2 regions of the Pseudoduganella rhizocola genome follow, and region 2 is predicted to be linked to the other one. Evidence: predicted binding sites of a transcription regulator. Region 2 holds the regulator's gene; the other holds the start of a gene.
The links. Region 2 encodes FliA, which starts transcription of late flagellar genes. Its sites were predicted from a motif close to CTAAAGTTTNNNNNNNNNNNGCCGNTA; they were not measured.

Region 1: the regulator FliA is predicted to act here: its motif matches at 1,159-1,185, upstream of ACJRPG_RS14870 (flagellar protein FliT).

Annotation. Positions count from the first base shown of each region.
Region 1 is NZ_JBJQIK030000006.1:62,436-65,840, reverse strand. Features, by position in the region: gene ACJRPG_RS14875 (HDOD domain-containing protein) at 231-1,058, shown strand; gene ACJRPG_RS14870 (flagellar protein FliT) at 1,228-1,482, shown strand; gene ACJRPG_RS14865 (FimV/HubP-related protein) at 1,527-3,405, opposite strand, start outside.
Region 2 is NZ_JBJQIK030000001.1:652,241-655,645, forward strand. Features, by position in the region: gene flhF (flagellar biosynthesis GTPase FlhF) at 1-271, shown strand, start outside; gene ACJRPG_RS03005 (MinD/ParA family ATP-binding protein) at 264-1,088, shown strand; gene ACJRPG_RS03010 (RNA polymerase sigma factor FliA) at 1,105-1,836, shown strand; gene ACJRPG_RS03015 (flagellar motor protein) at 1,818-2,567, shown strand; gene motD (flagellar motor protein MotD) at 2,569-3,330, shown strand; gene ACJRPG_RS03025 (flagellar protein FlgN) at 3,400-3,405, opposite strand, start outside.

The DNA.
Region 1 (3,405 bases), on a different contig from region 2:
TTATAGGTTTTTGAGAATTATTGGCGAAGTAAGCCACTGTGGAATGTAATCCGGAAGCGTGCCGGCCGGGGTCCGGATGCGACAGACTGCAGAATTCGGGGACAGGCTGCACAATTCGCGGAATGCGTGCGGCGGATACCACGCCCCCTCAGAAACTGCTTCTTTCCGTAGGAGAATCCCTATATAGTTCATCTACAGCAATACCAACAATGAATCCTGAGGAGAACCAGATGAAGTTAGAGGCACTGTTCCAGAACCCGACTGCGTTGCCTACCGCGCCGAAGGTTGTTGAAGAATTGATCAGCAGCTTCGACAAAGCCAGTGTCTCCACTGAAGATATCGCCAAGAAGGTATCCACCGACCCGGTGCTCAGCGCCAAGCTGCTGCGCCTGGCAAATTCTGCTTATTATCACGTTTCCCGCAGCATCGGCACCGTGGAAGATGCCGTGCTGATGCTCGGTTTCGTTACCGTACGCACGCTGGTGATTTCCTCCGGCCTGGTGAGCGGTTTCAAGACCGTGCCCGGCCTGGACCTGAAACAGTTCTGGCGCTACAGCCTGCACACTGCGGTGGGCGCCAAATGGATTGCCAAGAAAACCCGCGACAATACCGACCTCGCCTTCACCATCGGCATGATGCACGCCATCGGCCAGCTGGTGATCCACTCGGCCATGCCTGAGCAGGCCATGCAGCTGGACAAGGTTGCCGGTCCGCTGGACGCGCGCCGCCTGGACGCCGAAATGGCCTCGCTGGGCTACGGCTTCCCGGACGTGGGCGCCGAACTGGCCGCGCGCTGGAAATTCCCCTCCACCTTCTCGGACGCCATCAAGGCCTTCCCGCAGCCGCTGGAACACGAGCCGTTCAACCGCCTGGCGGCCGTGGTGCACCTGGCCGCATGGCGCGCCCGCGTGACCGAAGCCAAGCTGAGCGACGAGGAAATCGAAGCCTGCTACCCGACCGAGATCGCCGAAGAGCTGGGCCTGGAAGACGGTGTGCTGGTCGACGAAATGCCGCCGCTGGAAGAACTGAGCGCGGGCCTGGAAGAGCTGGTCAAGTAATTACTGCCCTCCCTCGAGGCCGCTGCCGCCCTGCACTGGGCCGCAGCGGCCTTATTGTTTTTGCAACCCCAAATAATTTTAAAAATATTTTGAAAAAACCCTAAAGTTCTCGTTCGGCCTGACGTAAATCCAGACAAGCGGTACTCCATTTACGATTTCAGGATCAGCCATGACCTCGAACGAAGTTCTCTCGATGTACGAAAATATTGCCGGTTTGACCAATAATATGGTCGCCGCCGCGCAGTCGGGTAACTGGAATGGCCTGGAGCGCATGGAGAAGCATGTGGCCGTGGCTTCGGTGGCCGTGATGGGCGGCGTGCCTGCCCTCGATGGCGATGCCCGCGCCCGCAAGATTGCCCTGCTGAAGCAAATTATGGCCAACGACCGCGCTATCCGCGACGTGACCGAACCCTGGATGGCCTGATTTCTTCGGCCTGATCTCAAAAAGGCGCCCGATGGGCGCTTTTTTTATTGGTTCACCGCCAGCTTTGGCGCTTCCTGCATATCCTGGTCGGCCACCGGTTCGAAGCGCTCGCCATGCGGCACCTCATCTTCCGCCGGCTTGCGGCGCCAGCTCTGCCAGACCTTCAGCGGTCCGGCAGCCAGCTTTTCGCGGTAGCGGCGGATAAAGTGGATGATGAAGCCGACCGTCAGCAGGAAGACCACGCTGCCGCCGGCAATCATCGTGACCATCTTCGGGCGCGACATGCGCTTCTTCGGCGGTTCTTCGGCCTGCACAGCCTGGACTGCGGGCGGCCTGGTTTCCTCCACGGCTTTGGTGACCGCCCTCGCGGTGGCGGCTGCCGAATCCTTCGTTACCGCGGCTGGTTCGGCGTTCGCGGCCTCCGCTGGTTTTGCGCGCTGTGGCCGCGCATCCTTGATGATGCCGGAGGCAGTGCGGCCGGCAGGCTTCACGGTCAGGGGTGCGGTTGCCGCGTCGATCGGCTTGCTGCGAACGTCGTCCAGCATGGATTCGACGGCGCTGTTCCAGGCCGGATGCGGCCCGGGCGCCGCCTTTGTCACAGCCTTGCGCTCACCCGCCGCCTGGCTCTCGCCCGCCACGACAGCCGCCGCCGAGGACTGCGCGGCGCCCGACGCGGCATTCGCAGCCTTGACCGGCGCAGGCGCCACTTTCGCTGCTGCGGCTACCGTCGTCGTAGTCTTGCTTTCGCGGCTCCCCGCATCCGGAGTCTTCGCGGCAGTGGATGCAGGGATTACCGCCACCAATGCCTTCGTCGCGCCGGGTGCCGGGTTCGCCATGGCAGCAGTCTTTGCCGCGCCGGATGCCGGGCTGGCCGAAGCAGCCGTTTTCTCAGCGGATGCCGGGGCCGTCACAACCGTCTTTGCTGCGCTGGATTCCGGGCTGGTTGCGGCAGCCTTCTTCGCGGCGGGTACCGGGGCCGCGGTTGCAACCGTCTTCGCTGCGCTGGATGCCGGGCCGGCCGCAGTGGCGGTCTTCGCCGCGCTGGATCCCAGACTTGCCGGTGGTGTGGCGCTCGCCGGGGCAGCCGCTGCTGCCGTCTTCACCGCTGGTGCAATTGCTGCGGACTCGACTGCTTTCTGCGAGCCCGATGTTTGAGCCGCCATCGCTGGCGCCTTTGCAACAGGGGCGCCTGCTGGCGCCGTATGTGCGGTGACAGGAACGCTCGCCTTCGCCTCGACGGGCTTGCCGACTGCCGGCACTGCGGCGCTGGTGCCCGCCGGGGCTTTCGACGCAGGCGCGACAGGCTGGCGGGCAGGGCCGGCCGCCGGTTCAGGTCCCACATTGGCTGCGAGCTTGGTGGCGGCAGCGGGCTGCGTCGCGGCGGACGCCGCAGGCTTTGCCTCGACGGCGGCAGGCTTCGCGGCCAGCGCAGCCTGCAAATCCTTGAGCTTGCCCTCCAGCTCCTTCAGTTTGCTGGCAATTGCCACATTCGTTGCATTGGGCGGCGGTGCGGCTGGTGCGCTCGCTACTGGCTTGAGTTCGGGTTTGGCTGCCGCCGGGGCAGAAACTTTCGCTGCTGGCATTGCTGCAGCAACAGCGGGGCTGGATTGGGTCTGCGCTGCCGCTGATGCAGCGGCAGCTTTAGCAACGCCGGCAGCGGACGCTGCAGAACTCGCGTCGGCAGGCTTGGCCGCAGCCGGGGCGCTGGCCTTCGCTACGGCTGCGGAAGCGCTCTGGCTAACTGGTTTCCGAGGCGCCGGTGCCGGGGCCGACGCAACCGATGCGTTCGACACTGCGGATTTGGCCGCTGGCTTGGCTGCAGCCATTGCACCGGAAGCGTCGCCCGCGTTCGGGCCGGGGGCTGCCGGGAGCGCAGCCGCCTTTGTCGCGCTGCCAGCTTTCGCGGACACTGGAGCGGGAGCC
Region 2 (3,405 bases):
GGCCGGCTGCATCATGACCAAGCTGGACGAAGCCGCCTCCATCGGCAACGTGCTGGACGTGGTGATCCGCCAGAAGCTGCAGCTGTACTATGTGTCCAACGGCCAGCGCGTGCCGGAAGACCTGCACCTGGCCAAGCCGGCCGAGCTGATCGAGCGCGCCTTCAGCCTGAAGCAGGGCGCCGCCGCCACCCAATACGCCGATTCCGAACTGCCGCTGCTGATGGCAGCCGCAGGCAACGACGCCATGCTGCGCGAGGTTCACCTTGGCTAATTTTAATTTCGACCAGGCCGAAGGCCTGCGCCGGATGCTGGCCGGCCCACGGCCACGCATCGTCACCTTCCTCTCCGCCACCCCGCAGGACGACAAGGGTTCCATGCTGGTGAACCTGGGCGCCACGCTGGCCCGGGCCGGCAACGACGTGGTGCTGGTGGATGCCTGTGCCAGCGCGCACGGCGTCGCGTCCCGCCTCGGCGCGGACAATGGCGCCAGCCTGCTGAACGTGGCGCGCCAGCAGTGCGCGCTGAACGAAGTGATGTATGAAGTGCCGCAGGGCTTCAATGTGGTGTCCATGACGCGCGGCGAACTGCGCCACGGCCAGGAAGAGTGCCGCCGCCTGGCCAAGGCCTTCGATGCGCTGGCCAGCCAGGCCGGAATCGTGATCGTGGACGGCGAGTTCGATGGCGAAGCCTTCCCGGTGCCGGTGATGGCCAGCTCGGACATCGTGGTGCAGGTGTCGAACAGCGCCACTTCCATCAAGAATGCTTATATGATGATCAAGCGGCTGAGCCAGGAACTGGGCCGCCGTCCGTTCGGAATTGTTGTTACCGGGGCATCGGAGGCCGAAGCCCGTGTGGTTTACGATAATATGGCGCAAGCGGCAAGCCGCTACCTGGCCGTGAACCTGGTTTCCATGGGTTCCGTGCCGGCCGACGAGTATCTGCACCGCGCCGCGCGCCTGGGCCGCGCCGTAGTCGATGCTTTCCCGCTGGCCGGCGCTTCGGTAGCCTTCCGCCAACTGGCCGGGCGCCTGGCGCTGGCCGGCTCGCCGTCACATTTTGCAGGGAGTGGCAACCATTTTAGCGCCTGAGAAAAACTAGAACTTTATGTACACGGTCAAAGGGAAAGTGGACAAGGATTCCTTGCTGACGGAGCATATGCCGTTGGTCAAGCGCCTGGCCCACCACATGAAGGCCAAGCTGCCGCCCAGTGTGGAAGTGGATGACCTGGTACAAGCGGGGATGATCGGCCTGCTCGACGCCATCAACCGCTATGAAGAAACCCACGGCGCCCAGTTTGAAACCTATGCGGTGATGCGCATCCGCGGCGCCATGCTCGACGAGCTGCGCAGCAGCGACTGGATGCCGCGTTCCATGCGCCAGGACATGCGCAAGATCGAGAACGCCATGGCCCAGCTGCAGCAGCGCCTGGGCCGTCCGCCCAGCGAATCGGAAGTGGCCAAGTCGCTCAAGCTCTCGCTGTCCGACTACCAGGAAATGCTGTCCGAAGGCGGCGGCCACCAGCTGGTGTACTACGAAGATTTCCATACCGATGACGGCAACGACAGCTTCCTCGACCGCTATGCGCAGGACGACGAGGCCGACCCGCTGCGCGCGCTGCTGGACACCGACTTCCGCCAGGCCGTGATCGACGCCATCGACGCCTTGCCGCCGCGCGAGAAAATGCTGATGGGCCTGTACTACGAAGAAGAACTGAACCTCAAGGAAATCGGCGCCGTCATGGGCGTTTCCGAATCGCGGGTATCGCAGCTGCACACGCAGGCGGTGGCCCGTTTGCGTGCATCGTTAAGGGAGCAGGCGTGGACTGGGCCAGCTTAATCGGGCTGGCCATCGCGCTGGCCGGCCTGCTGGTGGGCCAGGCGCTGGAAGGCGGCAAGCTCGATTCCCTGGTCCAGCCGGCCGCCTTCGCCATCGTGGTGGTGGGCACCTTCGGCGCCGTCATGCTGCAGACCCGGCCCGCGACCCTGCGCCGCGGCGTGCGCATGCTGGCCTGGATCTTCCGTCCGCCGGCCGACACCCGCGCCGCGCTGGCGCGCGACATCGCGGCCTGGAACCAGACCGTGCGGCGCGAAGGCCCGCTGGCGCTGGAGCGCCATATGCACGACAGCAAGGACTACTTCACGGCCAAGGGCCTGCGCATGATCGTGGACGGCATCCAGCCGGACAAGATGCGCCAGCTGCTCGATACCGAAATCACCGCCTTCGAAACCTCGGAGCGCCAGGCCGTGCGCATGTGGGAATCGGCCGCCGGCTACTCGCCCACCATCGGCATCCTGGGCGCGGTGCTGGGCCTGATCCACGTGATGGAGAACCTGTCCGACCCGAGCAAGCTGGGGCCGGGCATTGCGGTGGCTTTCGTGTCCACGATCTACGGCGTGGGCCTGGCCAACCTGCTGTTCTACCCGATCGCCAACAAGCTCAAGAATATCGTCACCCAGCAGGTGCACCAGATGGATATTGCGGCCGCCGTGTTCCACGATATCTCCACCGGCGACCTGTCGCGCGTGATGGACGAACGCATCGCCACGCTGCTGCGGGAGCACCACTGAGATGGCCACCTATCGGCGCGCGCGCAGGAAGTTCGACGACGAGCCGGAGAACCATGAACGCTGGCTGATTTCCTATGCCGACTTCATCACGCTGCTGTTCGCCTTCTTCGTGGTGATGTATTCGATTTCTTCCGTCAATGTAGGCAAGTACCGCGTGTTTTCCGACGCGCTGGGCGATGCCTTCGGCGGCCAGGGCGCCGCGCGGCCGCCGAATACCGAAGTGCAGAACATTCCGATTCCCAACCCGGCGCTGAAGCGCCGCAACGAGGCCATGAAGCGCGAGAAGGCGCAGCTGACCAAGCTGGCGCAGGACCTGCTGTCCACCATGGCGCCGCTGGTCAAGGAGGGCAAGGTGCGCGTCACCCAGGACAGCCGCGGCGTGAGCGTGGAGATCAATGCCAGCGTGCTGTTCGATCCGGCCGATGCGCGGCTCACCGGCGAATCGCGCGAGGCGCTGCAGGCGGTGGCGGGTTTGCTGAAGGATGATCCGCATGCGGTGCAGGTGGAAGGGCATACGGACAACCAGCCGGTGCGCACCGCCTTTGCGTCGAACTGGGAGCTGTCGGCGGTGCGGGCGGCGACCGTGGTGCGCCTGTTCATCGATGCCGGCGTGGCGCCGCAGCGGCTGACGGCGGTAGGCCATGCGGCCAACAATCCCGTGGCGCCGAACGACACGCCGGAAAACCGCGCGCGCAACAGGCGCGTGGCGATCACCATCCTGTCGAAAATTCCCGACGTCGTCACCGAAATTCCAACCCGCTAGAAAATTGGGGACAGACCCGGATTATACGATTCGTATAATCCGGGTCTGTCCCCAATTTTTCCAAATTTTTTATCC